3 regions of the Gallibacterium genomosp. 2 genome follow, and region 2 is predicted to be linked to each of the others. Evidence: riboswitches for the same ligand, from Rfam matches in the RefSeq annotation. Region 2 holds a riboswitch; each other region holds the start of a gene.
What was found. A riboswitch is a leader RNA that binds a small molecule or an ion and turns the genes downstream of it on or off. The one in region 2 is predicted to bind thiamine pyrophosphate.
Positions count from the first base shown of each region.

Region 1: it holds a riboswitch for thiamine pyrophosphate, as region 2 does, so the genes downstream of both, P375_RS04400 (ABC transporter substrate-binding protein) here and thiB (thiamine ABC transporter substrate binding subunit) in region 2, are expected to answer to the same signal.
Region 3: it holds a riboswitch for thiamine pyrophosphate, as region 2 does, so the genes downstream of both, P375_RS02315 (ABC transporter ATP-binding protein) here and thiB (thiamine ABC transporter substrate binding subunit) in region 2, are expected to answer to the same signal.

Region 1 is NZ_JPXY01000018.1:25,774-31,777, reverse strand. Features, by position in the region: gene P375_RS11970 (TonB-dependent receptor domain-containing protein) at 8-595, shown strand; gene P375_RS04400 (ABC transporter substrate-binding protein) at 650-1,672, opposite strand; TPP riboswitch at 1,793-1,881, opposite strand; gene P375_RS04395 (tetrathionate reductase subunit A) at 1,981-5,070, opposite strand; gene nrfD (NrfD/PsrC family molybdoenzyme membrane anchor subunit) at 5,063-6,004, opposite strand, start outside.
Region 2 is NZ_JPXY01000016.1:46,475-52,478, reverse strand. Features, by position in the region: gene metG (methionine--tRNA ligase) at 1-850, shown strand, start outside; gene rsmC (16S rRNA (guanine(1207)-N(2))-methyltransferase RsmC) at 931-1,935, shown strand; TPP riboswitch at 2,005-2,104, shown strand; gene thiB (thiamine ABC transporter substrate binding subunit) at 2,152-3,147, shown strand; gene thiP (thiamine/thiamine pyrophosphate ABC transporter permease) at 3,123-4,745, shown strand; gene thiQ (thiamine ABC transporter ATP-binding protein) at 4,732-5,394, shown strand; gene bioB (biotin synthase BioB) at 5,434-6,004, shown strand, end outside.
Region 3 is NZ_JPXY01000013.1:19,996-25,999, forward strand. Features, by position in the region: gene P375_RS02300 (chloride channel protein) at 1-477, shown strand, start outside; gene dusA (tRNA dihydrouridine(20/20a) synthase DusA) at 458-1,438, shown strand; gene tkt (transketolase) at 1,641-3,635, shown strand; TPP riboswitch at 3,854-3,946, shown strand; gene P375_RS02315 (ABC transporter ATP-binding protein) at 4,034-4,762, shown strand; gene P375_RS02320 (ABC transporter permease) at 4,762-5,517, shown strand; gene tenA (thiaminase II) at 5,533-6,004, shown strand, end outside.

The sequences.
Region 1 (6,004 bases), on a different contig from region 2:
TCCTAATTTGAAACCTGAGATTGCAAAAAATAAAGAAATTTCAGCATATTTTCATTTTAATAATTTAATCACACAAAATGATGTGAAAAATCTTATTAATCTCGAAACCTACTATTCGCATCCGAATAGTGCTTTTAATCTTATGCCGAATCTTTCGCAATATCGTAATATTGCAGACGCTCGTTTGCGTGGGTTTGAAATAGAAGGCAAATACAGCATAGACAATCTTTCTTTTGCATTCAGTTATGGTCAAACACACGGTAAAAATAAAAATAGTGGGGAATATTTAGAAAACATCAACGCCGATAAATATTCAGCCGCTATTGATTATGCTTTATTTGCAAACGCACTCAAGCTGGGAGCAAGAATCAGTTACTATGCAAAACAGGATCGTGTCCCTAAAGGTTATACATCTTATCCAAGTTATACATTAACGGATTTAACAGCTAGCTTTTCGACACTATCGGGAAGTTTAAAAAATATACGTATTGATTTAGCTATTGATAACCTATTTGATAAACATTATGTATCAGCATTTAACTTAATGGAAGGAACCGGTCGCAATGTGAAGGTTGGTGTAAGTTACTACTTCTAAATGTCATTAAAAAAGGAACGAGAGTTCAATCTCTCGTTCCCATTCCAACGTGATCTATTTCAATTTCACTTCATCAAGCCATTTCTTTGTTAAACGTTTACCTTCTTCATCTGAACCGAAACGATCAAAATCAAAATTAATTAAATGTAATTTCTTTGGATCAGCTGAATTTGGAGAAGCTTCTGCGTAAATATTAGTTGGAATTTGATACATTTTTTCCTTACGCCACGGTATTTCCTGTGCTTCTGCACTCAATGCCCAATCCATAAATAATTTAGCATTTTTTAAATTACGTGCGCCTTTGATAATACTGATACCACCTAAAGAATAACTATCCCCTTCACAAGGTAAAATTGCTTTAACCGGTGCGCCTTTTTCTTTTTCAGTCTCATAGCCATGAATAAAACCGACAGTTACCGCAGCATCACCTCGCGAAAGATTGGTTTTTTCTGTTCCACTTTGAGCATAATTTGAAATATTTTTATGCAAAGCTTTCAAATAACGGAATGCTTCATCTTCACCAAATAACTGTACCAATGTTGCAATAAAAGTATAACCCGTACCGGAACTTCTCGGATCCGGCATTTGTACTTGATCTTTAAACTTCGGATCAATCAAATCTTTCCAACACTTCGGATACTCTTTAATCCCTAATTGCTTAAATTTTTCCGTATTTACTCCCATTCCTAGCACAATCATATAGCCAATTGAAGTATATTCACCGTGCTTATCCAATAATGATTTCAATTGAGGAATAGTTTCTGCCTGCTTGGGGGAACGATAAGGATAAAGTAACCCTAAATCTGCAGCTTGGAAATGTGGTTCAAGCGTACCTCCATACCAAATATCACCTTGTGGTTTTGTTTTTTCTGCTTTAATTTTAGATAAAGTTGAACCAGTACTGTTACGTACAAATTTCGCATCAACATTATATTTTTCACTAAAAATCTGTGTCATTCTTTCACAAACCCGATATTGAACACTACAGTAAATAGTAAGTTGACCTTCAGCTTTTGCCTGATGAACTGGCATAAACATTACCAATAAACTAGAAAAAATCAGCGTTTTTAATAACATATTTTTAATAAATTTTTGTTGAGAATAATAAATTTGCATAAACACTTCCTTGAAATTGATAAAGAGACTAACTGAGGAGAAATAAAATAGAAGATTCCAATATCAAATTGAAATATATAAAGAAATTTCGCATTAGTTCCCTACGTCAGTATTAGCTGAATCAGGTTAACGGGTATTTTCTCAGCCTCAAAGCACCCCGACTAATTCTCGATAAGTATAAAGTTTGTTAAACTTTTATGTCAAATAAATTCCTTCACAAAAATAAGGCACACCGAAGTGTACCCTATCAAGTTTATGTGGGGTAATTATTAAATCTTAGTGATTTTTGCTGGTAATCCTTGTCGCACCGCTGAACCACAAACCCAATCAACCCAAGGTGAAGCGATCTGTTTGGTATCATCAATCAAGCCAAGATCATTAATATTAATGCCCTGCTTAATGCGCTCATCGCCGGCAATCACTTTGCCATCAATTTCATAGCTGGTTGCACCCAGTTGTTTATGTCCATAACCGTGTTCAATCGCGATTGTACCCGACATCACGCCGTCAATAACCATTACTTGCACATTCACTTTGCCGCCAGGTGTCGCTAATTCCACCAAATCACCGTGAGCAATTTTAAATTTAACCGCATCTTGGCTGTTCATTGCCACAATGCCGCTTGGCTTAATGCTATGAAGGCGTAACAATGGCGCAGTAATGCTGCTCATCAAATTCGATTTAAACGACATCAAAGAAAACGGCCATTCTGCTTTCGGATAACGACTTTCAACGGTACTGTTATCCGCAAATTGTGGTGCAAAATATTTCGGGCAACCGTGATAATGCTCACCGTTTTGATGATTTTTCGCTTTTGCCACCGTAGGATTCCACACCTGCAAGCACGCTTTCCATTTTGCTGTCATATTTTCACCGTCCCACGCACTGTTAAACGGCGCAAAACGTCCGCCTTTACAGAAAACGGTCGCGGCTTTCAACACTTCTTCCGGTTTTAAGGTTTTATTAAGCAACGGCATAATGCGTTCAACACCGGACAATAAACGATCTTCCTGTGTCGCATCATTCACCGGCTGTTTACCGTCAAAAGCGATGTTGGCGGCAGCACGTAAGAAATAATCTTCACTGCAGTTTAATGGATAAGTCTGCTGCTGATTATCGCTGATGGCATTCTCACCAAATCCCGGCAAGCCCATTGCCTTAGCAACGTGAATAATAAAACTTTCCATACAGATAGTTTCACCATCGGCATTCTTGGCATTTGCGGATTGAATAACCGGCCAACGCGCCGTGCTGGTTTTAGTCGGCACACCTGCCCACGGCGTACTAAAGCCCCAGCTTTCAAAGTTGTGTGTATCCGGCACGATATAGTCCGCCAACGCAGTGGTTTCATTCATAAAAGCGTCCACAGCAATAAATAACGGCAACACTTTCGGATCACGTAACTTCTCTTCAGCAATATGATGAATACCAGTTAAACCATATAATGGATTGGTCATATGGCTAATCCACGCTTTTAATGAATAAGGATAACCTTGCAAGGCGGAGGTAATCATTTCCGACATTTGACCGCCAACAAACGGATACCAAGCTGCACGTGCAGGATAAGGCGAGCCTTGCGCCGATTTGCGTTTAAACTCACTTGATTTTTCATACTCACGTTTACTGCGCGCTAAATTTGTGCCTTTTGGTTTCACCATATCCGGGAAAGTCGCTAGATTGTAACGAGGACCGGGCGCAAAATCTTTGAATTTACCGCCGCTGACACTCATTCCGCCTTTCTTGTTCATATTACCAATCATCACATTGAGCAATAAAATCGCCCACGCGGTATAAAAACCATTGCTTTGCATTGTGCCGCCGTGAGTAATGGCAACCGCTTTATGTCCGTGTGAAGTAAATTCTTTTGCCAAAGCTTCGATTGTTGCCACCGGCACTCCGCACAAAACTGCATACTCTTGCAATGTATGTTCAAAGCAAGACTCTTTTAATAGAGTCAAGGCAGACTTCACTGCCACAGCAGAGCCATCTTTTAAGATAACGGTTTCATCCACCCAAATTTGCGCTTTTGCGGACGATTTAGCGGCAACAAATTGATCATCTTCCGCATTTTTCACTAAATCATAATTTTCCACCACTTTATCTTCCGCATCCGGTGCAACATCAAATAGATCCTGTTCTGTCAATGCTTGACCAAAGCGTGGGTATTGTGGTTCAACGATAAATAAATGAGAGGCATTACAATAGCTTACTGCACCTGCCTGCTGCATTGCAAATTGGCTCGGTAATGATAAGTAATCTGCATTAAAGCGTTCATTTTCAATAATCCAACGCAGCATTGCCAATGCCAACGCTAAATCACCTCCCGGTAAAACCGGCACCCAACGATTGTTTTGCGTAGCGTGTGTTGACGTTAATTCCAATCGAGGCGAAACCACCACATAATCAAAATTATCTCCCGCACGTTTTTTCGCTAATTGACGTGCCTGACGTTTGAACGGGTTGCCTGACTGTGCCGGTGAAGTTCCCATAAAGAGAATAAATTCACAATTATCCCAATCCGGTTTTGCGTGTGAATTTTTATCCAAATCATTCATCACCGCACCGGAACCAGCACGATAGGACAAACCGCAATAAGAGCCGTGAGAAGCAAAATTAATAGTACCGAAACTGTTATTCGCAAAACGTTGCAATAACGGCTGTCTACCTTCCGGACCGGCAAAAGTCACGAAAAGCTGGTTCGCTTTCGGGCCAAAATCCGGATTTTCCGCATCTACTGGAGTTTTCAAATCACGAATTGCTTTTAAGCCATCAATATGACCTTCACCAAACAGATCACCCCCATTCACCACTTCTTCAATTAATTGTTCAAAGCTAATGGTTTTCCATTTACCTTCGCCACGTTTACCCACACGTTTTAATGGTTGCGTAATGCGATAAGGGCTGTTTACTCCTTCCATAAACGCCGCACCACGCGCACAAGCGGTGGAACGATTTTCCAAACCGTTTTCGCCTGCTACACTTAATTCTGCTTGTTGTAACGAGGTGTTGTAATCTAAATATTCATCGGCAGAAAGCGGATGATACGGATTACCACTGATGCGAATAACTTTATTTTGTTTCAAATCCACTCTGGCACGCAAACCGCAAAGTGTCCAACATCCCATACATTGAGTATTACACACAACTTGATCAGCATTCGGCATCACTTTATTATTCTCAACCTTATATTCCGGTGCGAGTGAATTACCGTGAATGTTATGTTTGGTTTTTTCACCGGAAGAACCTGTGAAAACGCCATTAGCAATTTCTTTCACTTTTGGTGAATAACCGGCTACAAAAGCAGCAGCACCACCAACAGCCAAACCACCTTTAAGTAAATTACGACGTTTATTATCCATTACGCTGCTCCTTATTAATGAATCCGAATAATTGCCACAAAATCACACTTACAGTCACCCATAAACCGGCTACCGAAAGCATTCCTAATCCGCCGTCAACGCCCCAATTAAACTGATATGGGTTCATTAATGCGTTATATTTTGCGACAGTTTGCACTTCAAGTAACAACACCCAACGAACCATTGCGGTTAAGATAAGTGAAGCAATTAATAACAGACATTGCATTGTTTTTGCCTGTGTGGTGAACAGTGCCAATAATAAAGTTAATCCCCAAATAATAGCAGTGAATGCAACCGCCGGACGAGCTTGCCACAAAATGGATAAATCCAAGGCAGTTTCTGATGAGCGATAATAAATAGCACCAACGGTTGTGGCTAATAACAGCAAACAAGCAATCACTAATGGTTTCATTAGCACTTTATTATTTGTACCGTTAATCATAGAAACCGCAAAATGTGTCAACAGAATTGCGCTCGGTAACGCACTGAAAATAATCAATGGAATGAGCCAAGGTTGATGCCACAACGGGCGCGCAGCAACGTTATATACTTCCATTGAAGTATAAAGCAGAATTAAGACACTGCTGATGATAGTTAAAATTCTAAAAATCCAACACCAAAGCGCGTTATTTAAATTGCCGACATAAAGCAATGCCAACCATTTTTGTGTTGGACGTTGCGGTAATTGACGCAATAAAAACAGAATATAACCGACCAAACTCAACATAAAAATGGGTAGGAAAATTGAGCCCCACGCCATCCACGACCAATTCGCCAAATAAGCATAGAAATGCCACACTCTTCCCGGCTGATGTAAATCCGCAGTGAGCGCAATCGGTGCAACAATGGCAAAGCTTAATGCGACTAACAACGCTATCAATTCCGACTTAGGCTGATAGGGTTTAACAAAAAAGCGAAGACAAAGTGCAGCAAT
Region 2 (6,004 bases):
TCAAAAGCGTTTCGATGGCAAATTAGCAGCTCGCCTACACGATCAAGCCTTATGGCAAGAATTCAGCCAACAAGCAGAACAAATTGCTCAACATTACGAAAATCGTGAATACAACAAAGCAATTCGCGAAATTATGACTTTATGCGATAAAGCCAATAAATATGTGGATGAAACCGCACCTTGGATAATTGCAAAAGATGAAACTCGCCAGCAGGAGTTGCACGAGGTCTGCTCAATGGGTATTCAAATGTTTCGTATATTAATGGGCTATTTAAAACCGGTATTGCCGAAATTGGCAGAGCGTGCAGAAGCCTTTTTGCACGATGAATTGCGTTGGGAAACCTTAACTTCTCCATTATTGGCACACGAAATTGCACCATTCAAAGCATTATTTAGTCGTTTAGAAATGAAACAGATTGAAGCTTTGATCGAAGCCTCAAAAGCAGAAAATGCTCAATTTGCAACCCAAACAGCGCCGGCAAAAATAAGTGAAACAGACAGTGAAATTGAGCCATTTGAAAAAACTATTACTATTGATGATTTTGCTAAATTGGATTTACGTGTGGCAAAAGTATTGAAATGTGAAGCCGTGCCAGAAAGTAAAAAATTATTGAAGTTCACACTTGATTTAGGTGTTGAAACTCGTCAGGTTTTTTCAGGTATCAAAGCGGCTTACAACAAACCGGAAGAATTAGAGGGGAGAATGGTGATTATGGTTGCCAATCTTGCGCCTCGTAAAATGAAATTCGGACTTTCTGAAGGAATGATTTTATCTGCCGGTAGTGGTGGTGCAGATCTGTTCCTACTTGATGTCGATAGCGGTGCTAAAGCTGGTTATCGTGTCAAATAAAACCATCATAAATAGCGATGGGGCTTCTATTAGCTCCATCTTTCTTTTTATTCAATCAATTCACTTTCTAAGAAAAAACAATGTCACTCACACCCGAAAGCCAATTATTACAACGCCACCTTAATCTGTTTGAAAATGAAACTTTACTTTTTCTCGGTAATATACAGGATGATTTTCCATCACAATGTCGTATCTTAGCCAAACGGATTAATGTAGTCAGTTATTACTTTGATTATGTATGTCACGCTAAAAATCCTACTGAATTTACGCTTGAAGCTGATTATCAAGAAGCATCTCTCATCATTTTTTACTGGGGAAAAAACAAACAAGAGTGTCTATTCCAATTAACTCAAATTTTGTCGCAAGCGCCTATCGGACAAAAAATTTTATTAGTAGGAGAAAATCGTGGAGGCGTTCGATCCGCAGAGAAGTTTTGTGGCAAATTAGGCGATATTTATAAAATTGATTCCGCTCGGCGATGTAGCCTTTACTATTTTAAATTACAAAAACCGGTGCAATTTACATTATCCGACTGGTGGAAACAATATACACTTCCACAATTGCCACAATTAACTATCTATGCACTGCCGGGTGTATTCAGCTCCAGTGAACTGGATCAAGGTACAGATTTATTGCTTTCAACTATGCAACAGCCTGTGCAAGGAAAAGTGTTAGATATCGGATGTGGTGCTGGGGTAATCGGTGCTTATCTAAAATTCCTTTCACCACAAATTGAGCTGACAATGAGCGATATTCACGCTATGGCAATTGCCTCGACAATACAAACATTGCAACAAAATCAACTGCAAGGTACGGTTATCGCTAGTGATGTTTTTTCACAAATTAATGACAAATTCGATTTAATTATCTCCAATCCGCCGTTCCATTCAGGTTTGAATACTGCTTATCAAGCAGTAGAAACCTTAATCACTGAAGCCAAGCAACATTTAAATCGTGGCGGAGAATTAAGAATTGTAGCTAATGCATTTCTGCCTTATCCGGATCTGCTTGATCGCAGTTTCGGTACACATCAGGTTCTTGCGAAAACAGGCAAATTTAAAGTTTATAGTGTGAAAAACGCTTAAATGACGGTATCTTTCATAAACTTTTCACAATTTCATTGTCTAAATCGCTACAATTTCGTATAGTAACTGCCGTTCTCAACGGGGTGCATTACTAAAAGTAAGGCTGAGATAATACCCGTCGAACCTGAACTGATTAGTCGCAGCGGAGGGATTTGAGAAGCAGCTTGCTATTCAAAATCCTGTTTGCATTTATCAATAATGAAATAGGAATTCACTATGTTAAAAAAAACACTTTTCCTCAGTGTATTGACCGTTAGTACCATTTCTTTCGCCAATGCTGAAACCTTAACCGTTTATACTTATGATTCTTTTGCTTCCGATTGGGGGCCTGCACCAAAATTAGAACCTATGTTCGAAAAACAGTGCAGCTGTGATCTCAAATTCGTGCCTTTTGAAGATAGTGTCACAATGTTTAATCGAGTGCGTTTAGAGGGCAAAAAAAGCAAAGCTGATATCGTGTTAGGTTTAGATCAAAGCTTAATTGAAGCCGCAGATCAATCACAGCTATTTGCCAAAACTGACATCAGTTTAAACAATCTCCACTTACCACTAAAATGGGAAAATCAAACCTATATTCCTTATGATTTCGGTAGTTTCGCCTTTATTTATGACAAAACAAAACTCAGCAATCCTCCAAAAAGCCTAAAAGAATTGATTGAACGTCAGGATCTACGCATTATCTATCAAGATCCGCGCACCAGTTCTGTCGGTCGTGGCTTATTACTTTGGGTCAATCAGGTTTATCCGCAAGATCAAGTAGAACAAGCGTGGCAACAACTGGCAAAGCACACCGTCACTGTCGGCAAAGGTTGGACTGAAACTTACGGTGCCTTTTTGAAAGGAGAAAGCGATTTAGTATTGAGCTACCGTAGTTCACCACTCTATCATCAACTAAATGAACAGAAACAAAACTATGCAGCAACAGAATTCAGCGAAGGCAATATTTTACAAATCGAAATTGCAGCAAAATTAAAAGCAAGTAAACAAACGAAATTAGCAGATCAATTTTTACAATTTTTAATCTCACCGGAAGCACAAAATATTATCAGCCAAAGTAATGTGATGTTTGCTGTTACCGATGCAGCGATTGAACCACATTATGATCAATTGCGTCATCGAGTGCTATCTGAAAAAACTATTGATACTTCAAATATCAGCCATCAACAAACCAAACAATGGCTTGCTGTATGGCAAAATGCGTTGGCAAAATAATGCGTTATATTGAAATAAAACGGCAACTTTTTCTGTTGCCGGGTTTAGTCATATTATTACTGCTCACCATTATTTATGGCGGCAGCTTACAACAATTACTACAACATAGTCGCTTCTCACAATGGCTAAATTTACTGCAAAACGATTACCTGCAACAAGTTATCTTTTTCAGTTTTTATCAAGCCGGATTATCCGCTACTTTCTCACTATTTTTCGGTATTATTGTTGCCAGATCACTGTTTTATCTAGATTTTTTTGCCAAAACCTTTCTATTAAAAATTTTCTCGCTGACCTATGTGTTACCGGCACTGGTTGCTATTTTCAGTATTGTCGGTATTTACGGTTTCAATGGTTGGATTAATCAATTTCTTCGTCTATTCGGGCAGCAACTTCCCGATATTTACGGTTTAAGCGGTATTCTAATCGCCCATCTTTTTTTCAATATTCCATTAGCGGCAAAAGTGTTATATCAACGCTTGCAACAGTTACCTGCTTCACAATTCAAATTGGCGGCGCAACTGAATTTACGTCATTGGCGTTTTTTCCGTTGGGTGGAAATGCCATTTTTGCGTCCAACCTGTTTTAATCTGTTCGGGCTTATTTTTTTGCTCTGTTTTACCAGTTTTACCATTGTTTTAACGCTGGGCGGTGGGCCGAAATACACCACGTTGGAAGTGGCAATTTATCAGGCTATTACTTTTGATTTTGATATTGAAACCGCAGCATTATTGGCGATTTTACAATTTCTGTTCTGTTTCACCCTGTTCAGTATCAACAATCGTTTCGCTCGTTATCAACAAAGCGAAACTTCACCTCAAGCGCGCTGTTTACCCAATTTAAACCGTTATCAGCGTTGCTATCACTATTTTATTTTAATCACTGCAACACTTTTCATTGTCGCTCCACTGCTGGAAACGCTATTTGCCGGATTAAATGCCCGTCATTTATGGCAACAGTTGTTACATCCGGCGTTATGGCAAGCCATTGCTTTTTCACTCTTGTTAGCACCCACTGCGGCACTACTTTGTCTGATACTAACAATTTCTCTTCTGCTGACCACCCGCCATCTCTATTGGCTAGGTAAACAGCGAAGTAGTCAATGGATGCTAAATATCGGCACAATTATTTTAGCTATCCCAACCTTAGTGTTAGCAACAGGATTATTTCTCTTTCTTGTAGAAATGGAAAGCAATACAATATCGTTATTTATTTTAGTCGCTCTTTGCAATGCTTTAGTAGCAATGCCATTCGCATTACAGTTACTAACCGCACCTTTTTACAGTAATATGTTGAACTATCAACGGCTCTGTTTATCATTAAATCTTCGTGGTTGGCAACGTTGGAAAATTGTTGAAAAGGCAATGTTAATTCGTCCATTACGCTCTGCATTTGCTTTAGCAATGGCAATTTCATTAGGCGATTTTACTGCTATCGCACTTTTCGGCAATAATGGTTTCACTTCATTACCACTACTGCTTTATCGACAATTAGGCCATTACCAAAACGATGCTGCCGCTGTCACCGCAATGGTGTTATTGCTGTTTTATTTTTTCATTTTTTTATTTACGGAACAAAATCGACCCAATGATTACACTTAAACAAGTGCATTACACTTATCCACCAATGCCAATGTATTTTGATTTACAACTTACTCGAACTGAAAAAGCTGCCCTTATTGGTGCCAGTGGTGCTGGCAAATCTACCCTACTCAATCTTATTGCCGGCTTTGAATATGCAGAATCAGGAGAAATCTGGCTTAACGGTGAAAATCACACTTTCACTGAACCTTATCAACGCCCAGTATCAATGTTGTTTCAGGATAATAATCTATTTAATCATCTCACCGTTGCCGAAAATATCGCTTTAGGTTTAAAACCAAGTCTTTCGTTGAATAAAACAGAGCAAAAACAAGTCACTGATGTTGCCGAGCAAGTAGGGCTAGAACATTATTTAGCAAGACTGCCGCAACAACTTTCCGGTGGTCAAAGACAACGCGTTGCCCTTGCTAGAACCTTATTACGTAATCGTCCAATCTTATTGCTAGACGAACCTTTTTCTGCGCTTGACCCTGAATTACGACAAGAAATGTTGCAACTGGTTGATAAAATCTGCTGTCAAAAACAGCTATGTCTATTATTAGTGACACATCAACTTAGCGAAGTAATTAATATTATGCAACGCGTTATTCGAATTGATAATGGCAAGATAACTGAAAATTATTTGGTGCAACACCACAATAATCGTTAGAATACAGAACTTTGTTACAAAAATGATAAGGACAGGAATATGACAACAACAACGATTGAGCTATCTTCACTCACCCCACATCCAAGTGTGGAATATTGGTCAGTATGCAAAGTGGAAGCGCTTTTTGAAACTCCATTTCTTGATTTAATCTACCGTGCAGCACAAGTTCATCGTGAAAATTTCAATCCACAAACCATTCAGCTGTCAACACTGATGTCTATTAAAACTGGCGGTTGTCCAGAAGATTGTGGGTACTGTCCTCAATCCGCCCGTTACCAAACCGGTGTGCAAAAAGAAGAACTTTTAGATATTGAAGATATTGTGGCAAAAGCCAAAATTGCTAAAGAACGAGGTGCAGGGCGCTTCTGTATGGGCGCAGCGTGGCGAGGGCCTAAACCAAAAGATATTGAAAAAGTCTCCGCTATTATTAAAGCAGTGAAAGAACTCGGACTAGAAACTTGTGGCACATTCGGTTTATTACAAGATGGAATGGCAGAACAGCTTAAAGAAGCTGGGTTAGATTATTACAACCATAATATTGATACTGCTCCGGAACATTACAAAGAGGTCATTAGCACTCGCCGTTTTGATGATCGCATCAATACTCTCG
Region 3 (6,004 bases), on a different contig from region 2:
TTCACCAATCATCAAACATATGGCACCGGCTATGCGGTGGTTACTCAAGCGTTAAACGATCAGGCTTTAGATGATTCTGTCGGCATTGCTAAACTGTTTGCCACTGTCTTTACTTACTGGTCCGGAATTGCCGGCGGGATTTTTACACCGGCATTAACCACCGGTGCTGCAATCGGCAGCAACATTTGGCATTTGAGCGGCGGTATCGTTGATCAACGTTTTTTAGTGTTATTATCTATGGCAGCTTTTTTAGCTGCGGCAACACAATCACCGGTGACCGCCAGTGTGATTGTAATGGAAATGACAGGAAGTCAGCCCGAATTAGTCTGGCTGCTCAGTACCAGCTTAATGGCTTCCATCGTGTCACGCCAAATTTGCCCTAAACCGTTTTATCATTTTGCGGCGGGACGCTTCCGTCAACGTATTCAAGAACAATTTAATCAACAACAGAAAACCAATGACAACAACACAAATTGATTTTTATCGTGGGCGATTTTCTGTCGCCCCAATGCTGGATTGGACCACACGTCACTGCCGTTTTTTTCATCGACAATTCAGTCGTCATACTTTGCTGTACACCGAAATGGTCACCGCACCGGCGATCATTTATGCTAAATATGATCATCTGCTTTATCATCCGCAAGAATTGCCGTTAGCACTACAATTAGGCGGCAGCGATCCGCAACAACTGGCGGATTGTGCCGCACTTGCCGAGCAGCGTGGTTATAGTGAAGTTAACTTGAATGTCGGTTGCCCATCAGACCGCGTGCAAAACGGTTTCTTCGGTGCCTGTCTAATGGCGAAAGCGGACTTAGTGGCACAATGTATTGACGCAATGCAGCAACGCATCAATATTCCGGTCACGGTTAAAACCCGAATCGGCATTGATGATCTCGACAGTTATGAATTTCTTTGTGATTTTGTTGAAAAAATCGCTGCAGTCGGTTGTCAGGATTTTATTATTCACGCCAGAAAAGCGTGGCTTTCCGGATTAAGCCCGAAAGAAAATCGAGAAATTCCACCGCTTGATTACGCACGTGTTTATCAATTAAAACGGGATTTTCCACAACTGAAAATTGCGATCAACGGCGGCGTAAAAACGATTGAAGAGATACAACAGCATCTACAATATGTCGATGGCGTAATGGTTGGGCGTGAGGCTTATCAAAATCCGCAATTATTGGGATATATTGATCAAGCGTTGTTTGATCCGAATGCAGCAATCGTTACCCCATTAGAAGCGGTTGAAAAAATGTTTCCTTATATTGAACGGGAATTACAGCAAGGCGTGCCGTTGGGAGCAATCACACGTCATATGCTGGGTGCATTCCAAAATCAACGCGGTGCAAGACAATGGCGACGTTATTTAAGCGAAAATGCACATAAAACCGGCGCCGGTATCGAAGTGGTTGAAAAGGCGCTGTCTTTCGTGCAATAGCGGTAATAAGTAATTGCATTGATTTGCCTTTTCTTACTAAAAATAACGTAGAATGAACAGGCTTTTGAATTTGAGTCATTCAGATCAAAAATAAGTGATAACGCAATCAACTTCACGACAAAATAGTGGTAAAGTAAATGAGGTTTTTCTAAGAGAAATGCTCTTATCTACTCGAAATTAGCTAGCAAAGAAGGAGAAAAATATGGCAACTCGCCGAGAATTAGCAAACGCAATTCGTTTTTTAAGTATGGATGCAGTGCAAAAAGCAAAATCAGGGCACCCGGGTGCGCCTATGGGAATGGCGGATATCGCCGAAGTTTTATGGCGTGATTTTTTATCTCATAATCCAAACAACCCGAAATGGGTTAATCGTGACCGCTTTGTGCTTTCCAACGGTCACGGCTCAATGTTGATTTATAGTTTGTTACACTTAACCGGTTACGACCTTTCTATCGACGATTTAAAACAGTTCCGTCAATTACACTCTAAAACGCCGGGGCACCCTGAATATGGTTATGCACCGGGTGTCGAAACCACCACTGGGCCATTGGGGCAGGGCATTACTAATGCTGTCGGTATGGCGATTGCCGAAAAAACCTTAGCCGGTCAATTTAACCGTCCGGGACACGATGTAATTGACCACTATACTTATGTTTTCTTGGGCGACGGCTGCTTAATGGAAGGTGTTTCTCACGAAGCCTGCTCTCTTGCCGGTACTTTAGGTTTGGGTAAATTAATTGCGTTCTACGATGACAACAATATCTCAATCGACGGTCACGTTGACGGTTGGTTTACCGATGATACCCAAAAACGTTTTGAAGCTTACGGCTGGCACGTCATTCCTGCAGTAGACGGTCATAATTCCGCTGAAATCAAAGCGGCGATTGAAGCAGCAAAAGCGGAAACCTCAAAACCGACATTAATTATCTGTAAAACCATTATCGGTTATGGCTCACCAAATAAAGCCAATTCTCACGACAGTCACGGTGCGCCGCTAGGAGAGGAAGAAATTGCATTAACCCGTAAGAATTTAGGTTGGAACTATGCACCATTTGAAATTCCAGCTGAAATTTATGCGGAATGGGATGCCAAACCACAAGGCGCAGAAAGAGAAGCGGAATGGCAACAACGCTTTGCTGCTTATCAATCAGCGTATCCAGAATTGGCAGCTGAATTATCACGTCGTTTAGCCGGCGAATTACCGGCAGATTGGAAAGCGCAATCTCAAGCCTTTATCGAAAAATTGCAAGCCAATCCGGCGACTATCGCCAGCCGTAAAGCCTCACAAAATGCGATTGAAGCCTATGCCAAAATTCTGCCTGAATTTTTAGGCGGTTCTGCTGACTTAGCGGGTTCAAACTTAACCTTATGGTCGGGTTCTAAACCATTACGAGCCAATGTGATTGATGGAAACTATATTAACTACGGTGTGCGTGAATTCGGGATGTCCGCCATTATGAACGGCATTGCTCTACACGGTGGATTTATTCCTTACGGTGCCACTTTCCTAATGTTTATGGAATATGCGCATAATGCAGTGCGTATGGCAGCGTTAATGAAACAACGTGTGCTTTTTGTTTACACCCACGACTCCATTGGTTTAGGGGAAGATGGGCCAACCCATCAACCGGTAGAACAAACGGCAACATTACGTTTAATTCCGAATTTAGAAACTTGGCGCCCGTGTGACCAAGTGGAATCTGCGATTGCGTGGCAAGCAGCGGTTGAACGCACTGCAGGCCCAAGTGCATTAATTTTCACTCGTCAAAACTTAACACAAATGGAACGTAACGCCCAACAACTTGCCGATGTTAGACGCGGTGCTTATGTCTTAAAAGATTGTGAAGGTACGCCCGAATTAATCTTTATTGCAACCGGTTCAGAAGTGGAATTGGCAGTGAAAGCAGCGGAACAATTAACCGCAGAAGGTCACAAAGTACGTGTTGTATCTATGCCAAGCACCAATGTTTTCGATAAACAGGGTGCCGCTTATAAAGAAAGCGTATTACCAAGCAGTGTCAACAAACGCGTTGCTATTGAAGCCGGTATTGCCGATTTCTGGTATAAATACGTTGGTTTAGAAGGTCGTATTGTCGGAATGAATCGTTTCGGTGAATCTGCACCGGCAGGCGAGTTATTCAAACTCTTCGGTTTCACTGTGGATAATGTTGTCGCTAAAGCAAAAGAAATTCTATAACTTTGCTGTTGTGATTTGATATTGAACACTCCTCCATTAGTCAATAAATAGTGGGGGAGTTTTTATTTGCAAACATCTTGTCATTTTCTACTCAATTAAAAATAGACCGCTTACATATCTCTCTTTTATTTTGTTTTGGGTAACATAAAAATAACAATTTTCTGAAATTTCTCATTGCCTATCTGTTGCCATTGTCAAAATTTCGCTGTAAAGTAATCGACCATTAGTCGGGGTGCTGTTTAACAGCTGAGAAAATACCCGTTGAACCTGATCCAGTTAGCACTGACGTAGGAAACTAATTATGCAACATTTACACTTTTTATCTATTCCCATTTCCTTTCTGATTTTTACTCATTACCGCTATTTATCATTCATTCGCTGATATTGGGTTATCAATAATGAATGCGGTAGAAATCCGACAATTAACCTTGTCATTTGCTGACAAGCCGCTGTTTGTCGACTTTAATTTTGATATTGCCCACGCTCGTTGGAGTGCTGTTCTCGGGCGTTCCGGTGTGGGTAAATCGACTTTATTGCGTGTCATTGCCGGATTGGAACAAAACGCACTGAAATCAGGAAAAATCACATTTAAACATTGCCTGAACCATCAGCAAAAAATTGCATTTATGGCACAAAATGACGGCTTGTTTCCTTGGTTATCCGTTTTAGATAACGTGCAGCTGGCACAGCATTTACAAGGCACAAAAAATCAAGCAAGCCGCCAACAAGCGTTATCTCTACTGGAGCAAGTGCAATTAGCAGATTATCAGCATAAGCCTTGTTATCAACTTTCCGGCGGCCAACGGCAACGTGTAGCATTGGCGAGAACGCTAATGCAATCTTCCGATTTAATCTTAATGGATGAACCTTTTTCCGCTTTAGATGTGGTTACACGCCAACAGCTCTATCAACTTGCAACCACCTTATTAGCCGGGAAAACGGTCCTATTGGTCACACACGATCCGCAAGAAGCATTACAGCTATGTGATGATATTTTTGTGCTGCAAAAACAAACTGATCGTATTGTTCTCTCACATAAAGTTTCAGCCGTTGTTCATTCACCGCAACAACCGCAATTTTGGCAGTTATACCAACAGTTATTCTCTCTTTTGCAGGAGGAATCTTAATGTATTCGCTATCCTCACTGTTAAAAACTGCGCTGCTCTGTCTATTTTTATTAGCATTATGGCAAGGCGCAATTCTTGTTTGGAATTTACCGCACTATCTGTTGCCGACACCGTCCGATGTGTTCCAACAGCTCGCTTCTCGGCATCAGCTGTTGTGGCAGCACACAATGGTTACGTTATTGGAAATTTTTCTTGGCTTGTTTCTTGGCTTTATTTTCGGTTTGTTTTCCGCCATTTTGCTCTCTATATCCAATCGGATTGCTACTTTTTTATTGCCGTTACTACTGATCTCGCAAGCTATTCCTGTTTTTGCTATCGCACCTCTGTTGGTGTTGTGGCTCGGTTATGGATTGGCTTCAAAGGTCGCAATGACAATTCTAATTATCTATTTTCCGGTTACCGCCGCCTGTTATGACGGCTTGAGAAATACGCCGAAGATTTGGTTGGAACTGGCACAAACCATGCAAATTACTCGTTGGCAAATGCTGTTTAAAGTTCGTCTACCGGCAGCATTACCTGCGCTTGCATCCGGTTTACGCATAGCCGTTTCCATTGCACCGATTGGCGCAGTCATCGGCGAATGGGTCGGGGCAAATCAAGGTTTAGGCTATCTAATGCTACACGCCAACGCACGTATGCAGGTTGATTTAATGTTTTCTGCCCTGTTTTTATTAATGTTAATCACGCTACTGCTCTTTTTTATTACCGATAAATTACTGCGTCGCGCCTTACCTTGGGTGACGCAATTACGTTAAGGAGAAATAATGTCAATTACACAGCGATTTATGCAACAGGCTCAACCCTATTGGCAACATTACGTTGAACATCCTTTTGTGCAACAGCTTGACAACGGCACATTACCGCTCGCCTCATTTCAACATTATCTGATTCAAGATTATCACTATTTACTGCATTACAGCCGTGCTTTAGCGTTGGCGATGTATAAATCTCACCGCTTTGCGCAACTTACTGCTTTTAATCAAGATTTGCAGCATATTTTGGCAGAAGTGCAATTACATATTCATTATTGCCAACAATGGCAAATTTCTAAATCTGAGCTGGACAATACACCGGAATCGCCGGCTTGTGTAGCTTATACCCGTTATATGCTTGATTGCGGTTTACAAGGCGGTTTAGCTGAACTTTATACTGCCATTGCGCCTTGCGCTTTAGGCTATGCAGAAATCGGTAAACGGCTAGCGGCTGTACCACAGGCGAAAAATAATCCTTATCAGACTTGGA